2 regions of the Thalassospira sp. SN3W genome follow, and region 2 is predicted to be linked to the other one. Evidence: predicted binding sites of a transcription regulator. Region 2 holds the regulator's gene; the other holds the start of a gene.
What was found. Region 2 encodes PhoB, which activates phosphate uptake and scavenging genes when phosphate is short. Its sites were predicted from a motif close to TNTCATAAAACTGTCA; they were not measured.
Positions count from the first base shown of each region.

Region 1: ugpB (sn-glycerol-3-phosphate ABC transporter substrate-binding protein UgpB) is a predicted target of PhoB. The motif match lies at 2,600-2,615, and genes of this name have one in related genera.

Region 1 is NZ_CP121124.1:4,154,145-4,159,261, forward strand. It holds gene P8T57_RS19090 (ABC transporter ATP-binding protein) at 1-519, shown strand, start outside; gene P8T57_RS19095 (ABC transporter permease) at 516-1,397, shown strand; gene P8T57_RS19100 (ABC transporter permease) at 1,412-2,272, shown strand; gene ugpB (sn-glycerol-3-phosphate ABC transporter substrate-binding protein UgpB) at 2,715-4,013, shown strand; gene P8T57_RS19110 (ABC transporter permease subunit) at 4,094-4,972, shown strand; gene ugpE (sn-glycerol-3-phosphate ABC transporter permease UgpE) at 4,984-5,117, shown strand, end outside.
Region 2 is NZ_CP121124.1:1,468,119-1,473,235, reverse strand. It holds gene pstB (phosphate ABC transporter ATP-binding protein PstB) at 1-494, shown strand, start outside; gene phoU (phosphate signaling complex protein PhoU) at 516-1,238, shown strand; gene phoB (phosphate regulon transcriptional regulator PhoB) at 1,256-1,951, shown strand; gene P8T57_RS06605 (cation:proton antiporter) at 2,014-3,774, opposite strand; gene P8T57_RS06600 (calcium/sodium antiporter) at 4,092-5,054, shown strand.

The DNA.
Region 1 (5,117 bases), 1.8 Mb from region 2:
GAAGCCTTGGTAATGTCCGATCAGGTGGCCGTCATGAATGCAGGCCGGTTTGAGCAGGTTGGGGCTCCGCAGGATCTTTATTACAACCCGCATACGGCTTTCGTTGCCGGATTTGTTGGAGAAAGCAATCGCTGGAAGGGGACGGTTGGCATGACGCATGACGATCATATCGTTATCAATCTACCGACCGGTGGGGCCGTTCTGGCATCTCGCAAGACTCATCCAACACTGGCTGAAGGGCAACCTGTTGATGTTTTTGTCCGTCCGGAAGCCATCGCGATTGACGGGCAGGGCAAGACTGACAATGCGATTGCCGCAAAAGTTGACAATGTTCTGTTTAATGGTGCCGCCAGCAGTGTTCAGGTCCGCGATAAGGCAACGGGCCATGAAATGACGGTTGCGTTACCGCAAACGGGTGTTTTTGCCAATCTGAAATCCGGTGATCTGGTCAATTTGACCTGGGGGGCTGAACAGACCCGATGCTTTGTCGCAGCACAAAATCAAGAGGCGACAGCATGACAAATCCTGCATCCTCGGGCACTGGCGGGGCTGTTCGCTTTGGCGCGCTATTGCTGGCCATGCCCTTGTTGCTTTGGCTGTTTTTGCTGGTGATCCTGCCGCATGTCGACTTGTTGCTTGTGTCGCTGCGTGAACGGATTTCATATGGCAAGTACGAATTCAGCCTGATCAATTACACCGAGTTTTTTGTCGAGCCGCTTTATTGGAACACCTATGTTCGAACGGCGGTGATGTCGATCATGGCGACCGTACTTACGCTTTTGATCGGTTTTCCTGTTTCCTATTACATCGCCAAAGTCATGCGGGGCAAAGGCAAGAATGTTTTGTTCCTGCTATGTCTGATCCCGTTCTGGGTATCAGAGCTGGTGCGGACGTTTGGCTGGATGATTTTGCTGCGCGAAAGCGGTGTGATCAGCAATTTCCTGCAATGGGCCGTGATCACCGATGGGCCGGTTGAGATGCTTTATAATGATGCCACCATCATGGTGGGGCTTGTATACACGTCGATGTTGTTCATGGTCGTGCCTCTTGTGTCAGTACTTGACAGCCTTGACGACAGTTTGATTGAGGCAGGCTATGACCTTGGCGGAAATGCATTCACGGTGACACGCGATATCGTCATTCCGCATGCCATGCCCGGAATCGCGTCAGGCTGCATCGTTGTTTTCATGCTGACACTTGGTAACTATCTGACCCCGAATCTTTTGGGCGGCAAGGATAGCCTTTGGTTTACCGAGCAAATCTATACACAGTTCATCACGCGGTTTAACTGGGAATCCGGATCGGCATTCGGGTTTCTGTTGCTGGTTCTGTCATCGATGATTGTTTGGATCGGTCTGAAGCTGAGCCGCCAGACACTCTCAGAAACCGTGAGCTGAGGGAGGAAACCGCCATGATTCCGAGCATTCCGCAGCCGCGCTTTTACAAAGGCATTTACGCAGGGTATATCGCTCTATTTTTCATCTACCTTAGTGCGCCGTTGATTGTTGTTGGTGTGTTTGCCTTCAATGATAGCCTGTTCCCGTCCATGCCATGGGAGGGAGGCACACTCAAATGGTTCTTTGGCAGCGACGGTCCGTATATCGGAATATTCAATGACGGCAAGTTACTGGAAAGCGTTGGGGTTTCAGCCTTTGTCGCATTTTGGGTGACCTTGCTGTCGGTTACTGTCGGAACCTGCAATGCGTTCCTGTTTGAACGTGCGCAGTTTCCGGGCAAAAATCTGCTTTATGTGGTGGCGTTGTCGCCCTTGGTTATTCCCGGGGTCATATTGGGCATATCGATTCTGGTCTTTTCCAATGCCATTGCAAACGGAATTGAAGAAGCGATTGGATGGGATATTGATTTCCTGCGACCGGGGCTGTTTCTGGTGATTATCGGGCAATTTACCTTTATCACTACGATAACGACGCTGGTGATTTCTGCGCGTCTTCGCAAATTTGACATCAGCCTGGAAGAAGCCGCACTTAATCTTGGTGCAACACGACAGGCAGCTCTTTGGACGGTTACCATCCCATTCCTGAAACCGGCATTGATCGGGGCGGGGATCGTTGCATTCCTGATGTCGTTTGAAAATTTCAACACAACACTGATGCTAGTCGGATCTGATGCGCCGTTGACCATTGCCATGTTTGACCGCCTCAAACAGGGATCAACACCGGTTCTGAACGCGCTGTCCCTGCTGCTTATGGTGGTTTCTGGCGGCTTGGCATTGCTTTCCGTTTTTGTTCAGCGTGACAGGAATTCCACCTGAGATTACAGCGTCAAGATGCAGCGATCCATGTTCGCAAATGAACATTGAACGGGTATCCTTTGGGTACCCGTTTTGCATATGCAAATGGAGTTGTTGCAATGCATTGTTGCAAGTGCATGACTTTGTAATATTTGTGAAAGTGCCGAAAAATCTGGGAAAATGTTAAATGTGCGCATGTGAAAGACATTTATGCCATTCATCAGGATTGAAAGCCTTTGCAAGCTGTTCGATTTATGAGATGTTCATATGAACATTTGAAGGGGTCGAATGCACACTGAAAATCAAAAACTGACAGTTTTTAAGGTCATTTCGCGCATCAAAAGTAAATTTCCGAAAACTGTCACTTGAGGAAACGTCCCCCTCGAATGAAAACGAATGCGTTGTGTCGACCGATCAACAGGCGGTTGGCGCGAACGAGTTTTTATTTGGGAGATAGAAGATCATGTTTCGCAAAACCCTGATGGCAGCAGCAGCTGTGTTCGCACTGGGCGGCACAGCGAATGCTGCGACCGAGATCACCTGGTGGCATGCCATGGACGGCGCACTGGGCGATGTCGTCAATCAGATCACTGCCGACTTCAACGCCAGCCAGGACGAATACCAACTGGTTGCTGTGAACAAAGGCGGTTACGAAGACACGATGACGGCCGGTATTGCTGCTTTCCGCGCGAAAAACCAGCCGAACATCATCCAGATCTTCGATGCCGGTGCTGCAACCATCATTAACGCCAAAGGCGCTGTTAAACCGGTTCAGGACCTTATGCAGTCAAATGGTGTCAAGTTTGACATCAATGATTACATCCCGGGGGTTCGCTACTTCTATGCCGATTCCGACGGCAAGATGATTGGCATGCCGTTCAACAGCTCGACCCCGCTGCTTTATTTCAACAAAGATGCGCTGGCCAAAGCCGGTGTTGAGGTGCCGAAAACCTGGCAGGAATTCGAAGAAATCGCACCGAAGCTGAAAGAAGCCGGTTTCGAAGGCCTTGCCGAGTCACACAGCCCGTGGATCTTCTTTGAAAACTTCATGTCGCGTCACAACCTTCAGATGGCAACGGCCAACAATGGTTATGACAGCACGGATGTTGAACTTCTATACAACAATGACGCGCTCAAAGATCACTGGAAGCACGTCAAAGAATGGAAAGATGCCGGTTATTTCGGTTACTATGGCCGCGCATGGGGCGCCAACCAGGACGCCTTCCTGCAGCAGAAAGCCGCAATGTGGCTCGGTTCTTCCGGCTCGTTCGGTGGTCTTAAAAAATCTGCACAGTTTGAATTTGGCACTTCGACCCTTCCATATTGGGAAGGCGTTGGTGACGCGCCGAAATCGACCTTCATCGGTGGTGCCTCGCTGTTCGCATTCTCTGGCCACAGTGCAGAAGAAGATGCCGGCGTTGCCAAATTCTTCGAGTTCCTGACCAAACCGGAAACCCAGTTCTACTGGCACAAAGAAACCGGTTATGTTCCGATCACCACCGCGGCCTACGAACTTGCCAAGAAAGAAGGCTACTATAACGAAAGCCCGGACGCCGAAGTCGGCATTCAGCAGCTTTCCGAAGAAGGTGGAGAGTGGACCAAAGGTTATCGCCTTGGTTTCTACGTTCAGATCCGTGAAGTCATCTATCGCGAAGTCGACAAGATGATGAATGGTGAAGCAACCATCGATCAAGCTTTTGCTACGATCGAGGAAGAAGGCAATGCGCTTCTGAAACGCTTCCACGATACCTATTCGAACTAAGCATTATCTCGCTGACAGGGCGGCTTTTACCGGCCGCCCTGTTTTTCGATTCCTGGACCGGTCTTGGGGTTGCGTCAGCAATGAAACGCGTACAATTCGGGCACAGCCCGGTGCCATACTTTTTTGTGGCACCACAAATTCTGATTATTGCGATATTTTTCCTGTGGCCTGCCGCACAGGCAGTTTACCAGTCTTTCCTGCTTGAGGACGCCTTTGGCATGTCCTCGCAGTTTGTTTGGTTCCGAAATTTTGAGGATGTGCTTTCGAGCAGCAGCTGGCTGAAGTCAGCCATTTTCACAGCTGTCTTTTCCTTCCTTGTGGCATTCATTTCCATCGCGATTTCGCTGTTTCTTGCCGTTCGGGCCGATGAAGTGATCCGCGGAGCCAAATCATATAAAACGCTTTTGATGTGGGGATATGCCGTTGCGCCGCCTGTGGCTGGCTTGCTGGGCAATATGTTGTTCAACCCTTTGATGGGCGATCTATACAAGCTGTTTAACAGCTTCGGGTTTGAGTTCAATCACATCCAGAACGCCAATGATGCGGCATTTGTCGTGACTCTGATTGCCGTGTGGAAACAGGTCAGTGTGAATTTCATTTTCTTCCTGTCAGGTTTGCAGGGAATTCCGAAATCGGTAACTGAAGCCGCCACTCTGGATTGCAAAAGTGCAGAACGTCGTTTCTGGACGATTACCTTCCCTCTGCTGGCGCCAACCACATTCTTCCTGATGGTGATCAACCTTACCTATGCGTTCTTTGAAACGTTCGGGATCATCGATGTTTCGACCAAGGGATCACCGGGTGGTGCGACAGCAACCCTTGTTTACAAGGTTTATGTCGACGGATTCCTTGGAGCGGATATGGGCGGTAGTTCGGCGCAATCCGTGCTGCTGATGATCATGGTCAGCGTGCTGACTGTGTTCCAGTTCCGATTTATCGAACGCAAAGTGCATTATTAGGGGGACGCGTCATGTATCAGTCAAAATGGCGTTCTATTACCAATCATGTGATCCTTATTCTTGGATCGCTCTTTATGATCCTGCCGGTATGGATTGCGTTCGTTTCATCGACCCATACGCGTGAATTTCTGTTTCAGAACGGCTT
Region 2 (5,117 bases):
TGGTGTTCCAGAAACCGAACCCGTTCCCGAAGTCGATTTATGACAACGTGGCCTATGGCCCGCGTATTCACGGTCTGGTGAATTCGCGCGACGAGCTCGATGAAATCGTCATGACCTCGCTTGAACGGGCGGGTCTACTGAAAGAAGTCAAAGACCGTCTGCCGGAACCGGCAACCGGTCTTTCTGGTGGGCAGCAGCAGCGTCTTTGCATTGCACGTGCGGTTGCCGTCAGCCCCGAAGTCATCCTGATGGATGAACCGTGTTCGGCACTTGACCCGATTGCAACCGCAAAGGTCGAGGAACTGATCGACGAGCTTCGTTCGAACTACACCATTGTGATCGTGACGCACTCCATGCAGCAGGCTGCCCGCGTGTCGCAGCGCACGGCGTTTTTCCATCTCGGCAAGCTGGTCGAAGTGGGCGAAACCGATCAGATTTTCACCAATCCCAAGGACGAACGCACCAAGGGATACATTACGGGTCGCTTCGGTTAAGTCCGGGCAGGAGTATTTTCGATGGTCGATGAGAAACATCATATCGTCAGTTCGTTTGACGAAGAACTGACCCGTCTGAACAACATCATTTCGCAGATGGGCGGGCTTGCCGAAAGTCAGCTGATTTCCGCCATTCGTGCGATCGTTAAACGGGATTCGGAACTGGCCGAGAAGGTCATTCTTTCCGATCACCGTATCGATACGCTGGAACAGGAAGTGCAGGATTTTGCCGTACGTCTTCTGGCCCTGCGTCAGCCGATGGCAGATGACCTGCGGCAGGTGGTGACCGCGCTTAAACTGTCCAACGATCTGGAACGTATCGGTGATCTGGCGAAAAACATCGCCAAGCGTGCGCAGGTTCTTAACCAGGTGCCGCCGATCCGCCCGGTTCAGGTGATCCCGAACATGGCCAAGCTGTGCCAGGAAATCATCAAGGACGTTCTGGATGCCTATATCGAAGGTGATGCGGAAAAGGCCCAGCGTGTCTGGGCGCGCGATCAGGAAGTTGACGATATGTACAATTCCCTGTTCCGTGAACTGCTGACCTATATGATGGAAGATCCGCGTAACATCACGGCATCGACCCATCTGCTGTTTATCGCCAAGAATATCGAACGTATTGGCGATCATGCGACCAACATTGCCGAAACGATCTATTACCGGATCAAGGGCGAAGACCTGCCGATGGATACTCGGCCAAAAAATGACGCGGCGAACTTTGCCGTCGTAGAACCGAATGAGTGACACTGGAGCATAGGAAGATGGACCCAACGGTTCTTATCGTCGAGGACGAAGCTGCAATCGTAACCATGTTGCGCTACAACCTCGAACGCGAGGGGATGCAGGTTGTCGAAGCCGGGGACGGTGACGAAGCGTTGAAAATTCTGGCCGAAACCCATGTCGATCTGGTCCTTCTGGACTGGATGCTGCCGGTGATGTCAGGGATCGAGGTTTGCCGCCAGATCCGCCGGAAGCCTGAAAGCCGCGATTTGCCGGTGATCATGGTTACGGCGCGTGGCGAAGAAGGCGACCGCATCCGCGGCCTTGATACCGGGGCCGATGATTATGTGACCAAGCCGTTTGCGATTGGTGAATTGCTGGCTCGTATTCGCGCACTTCTGCGTCGATCCGGTCCGGCGCAACCACAAGGGCAGTTGATCTATTCCGATATCGAAATGGATCTGGCCGCCCATCGTGTCAGTCGTAACGGCAAGGCTATCCATCTTGGCCCGACCGAATTCCGTCTGCTGCGTTATTTCCTGGAACATCCGGGGCGGGTTTTCTCGCGCGAGCAGCTTCTGAATGCGGTTTGGGGGCCGAATATCTATGTCGAAACCCGCACGGTTGATGTTCACATTCGTCGTCTGCGCAAGGCATTGAATGACGTCAAGGGAACGCGCGATGTGATCCGCACGGTTCGTGCCGCGGGTTATGCACTGGATGTCGAAGCCGCCTGATTGCGGTTATTCCGGAAGACGAAACGAAAGACCCCCATTATTGTGATGGGGGTCTTTGCGTTTCAGGTGCTTTTCCTGGATTTTGCCGGTTTGGCAGTTTTTTGTGCCTGGTCTTCGGTTTTTTGGCGCGCGGTGCGCGGGGCAAGTTCGTTCATCAGCAGCATATCGGCACGCCGGAACTTGGCTATTTCGATATCGATATCTTCCTGCGGGATATCGCAGGCCGCCAGAACGTGATCGGACAGGCGTAAACCGGTTTCAAGTACCTCTGGGATGGCCGCATCGGCACCACTGCGTGACAGCGGACCGATATGGGTGATGTCCTGGGCACGGGCAAAGATTTTCAGATGCGGATAATGCTGTCGCAGCAAGGCGACGGTCTTTTCCGTTGCGTGCGGGTTGCCCATGGCAACGGCGGCAATATGGGCCTGTTCGGTATGGGCGGCACGAAATGTTTCCGGTCGGGACCCATCGGCAAAATAAACCGGCAGACCTTCGGCTCGGCCACGCGAAACCTGTTGGGCATCGGATTCCAGAACGATAAACGGGATTTCCTTGGTGCGCAGCAGACGGGCCAGAACCCGGCCCACGCGCCCGCAACCAATCACCAGAACATGTTTCTGAATGCCGTCGGTTTCATCCGAGATCTCGCTTAGCTGATCGGTTTCCTTGGGATGAAGCTTCTGTTCGATGCGATGGCCGAGCGAAATCAAAGTCGGCGTCAGACCCATCGAAATCGCAACCACCGGGATCAGCATCACGGCGATGTCAATCGGAACCGCCCCGTTCTGCGATGCCAGTGCAAGCATGACGAAGGCGAATTCACCACCGGCGGCCAGGCTCATGGCGACCCGGATTGACGATGCCCGGTTAAAGCCGATCAGCAGGGACAATCCGAAAAGAACCGCTGCCTTTATGACCAGAAGCCCGATCAGCCACAAAATGATCGTTCCGGCCTGACCGATGACCACATTGGCATTGACCGACATTCCCACAGACATGAAGAACAGCGACAGGAAAACACCGCGAAATGGCGAAATGTCGGCTTCGATCTGATGGCGGAATTCGGTTTCGGCCAACATTACTCCGGCGATAAAGGCACCAAGCGCCATTGAAAGGCCCGCGGCTTCGGTCAATGTGCTGGCAGCCAGAACGACAAACAGGGTCCCGATTGCAAAAAGTTCCGGGTTTTTAAGGGCCGCAATATACCGAAACAGTCGTGGCAGCAGATAACGACCGGTCAGCAACAATACAGCAACCGCCCCCACACCGCTTAGTGCGCTGATCCAGGGGCTGGTTTCGCTCCCGGCATTGCCTGCGGCCTGCACCATGATCAGGAAGGGACCAACCGCAACGTCCTGCAACAGCAGGATGGCAAGGGCTGCACGCCCGAAACGTGTGTGCAACTGGCGCTCATCGGAAAGCTGTTTAAGGATAATGGCTGTTGATGACAGGGCGAGCGCCCCGGCAATCACGATGGAGGCGGGCATATCGTAATTGATCAGCAGCAATACACCGAACATCACGGCCATCGTGACGCCGATCTGCAGGAAACCAAGGGTCGCGAACCGGCCCCCAATCACACGCAGGCGTTCGCGCGACAATTCAAGACCGATCATGAACAGCAGAAAGACAATGCCAAGCTCGGCGACGGTTGAAATGTCTTCGCGGTCACTGATCAGGCCAAAACCGAAAGGGCCGATGCAAAAGCCACCGATCAGGAAACCGATGATCGAGTTCGCACGTAATTTCTGTGCCAGCGGGACGGCAATCACCGCGGCGGTCAGGACAAGGAACAGCTCGAAAAGAACGCTGTGTGACATGATGGATTATGCGTCCGGCGCAGATAGGCGTGTAAAGGAAGTCGTTCAAATCAGGATAGCGGAAATACCCCTATGATTTCTATGGAAATTTCGCGTATGAGAGGGCATCTGTGATGGATGACACGTCTTAAGAGCAGGCGACCGCGACGATTGCTTTCGGCATGCGTGCCAGTGTGGGAACCGCATCACACCGATGTGAAGAATGGTATTACGACGGGACGACGCAGCTTGCTATTCTGCGTTCGCAATGCCATGTTCCGCTGGCCTGTAAAAGGGCATGAAAAAATCAGAAATTTCCCCAAACGAGCAGGCCGGAATTGGAACAGTTCATCCCCTATTTGCAGATTATCGGTGGTCTTGTGCTTTTGACTGCCGGTGGTGAGTTCATTGTTCGCGGTGCTGTCGGTCTGGCGCTGTTGATGGGGGTTTCCAAGATCATTGTCGGTTTGACCGTGGTTGCCGCAGGGACGTCGGCCCCCGAATTTGTCGTGTCGCTGAATGCGGCGCTTGCCGGGTCGGGCGACATCGCGATGGGGAACGTGGTTGGTTCTAACATTGCCAATATTCTTTTGATCCTCGGCGCAACAGCGGTTCTAAAACCGATTACGGCATCGCGGACCATGGTTGTACGCGATGGCGGCACCATGCTGCTGGGAACCGTTCTGTTCATCGGGCTTTGCATGTTTGGCGTTGTCGAACGCTGGGCTGGGGCGGTGATGCTGCTGGTTCTGGCAGCGATCTGGTACTTTACCTATCAGCATGACAAAAAAAGCCCGGGTGATGCCAGCCACCTGCATGAGGAAGAAGTCGACGAAGTCGGCGAAGTACCAAGTGGTTGGCTCAAGCCGATTGTTGCTACGGTTATCGGGATTGTCGCCTTGACCTATGGGGCGGATCTGCTGGTGGATGGTGGTGTTTCTGTCGCGCGTCAGTTCGGTGTGTCCGAAGCCGTCATTGGCTTGACCCTTGTCGCATTCGGAACATCGCTTCCTGAACTGGCGGCATCGATTGTTGCTGCGTTCCGCGGGCATTCCGACGTTGCACTTGGCAATGTTGTTGGTTCCAATCTTTTGAACCTGCTGGTGATCATCGGTGGTGTATCGCTGATTGCGCCGATTGCCGTGCCAGACCAGATTCTGCAATCCGATCTTTGGATCATGCTGGCAGTTACCATTCTTTTGCTGGTGGTCGGCTATTTCCTGCGCGGAGTGTCGCGGATCACCGGGATCGTCTTTGTTCTGGCTTATCTGGGATATGTCGCGAGTCTGGTTACGGCATGATTGATCTTCATGCCTGAAACGGTAAATGCGGTTATGGACCGGCTGGCGGGTTTGATTGTAAGT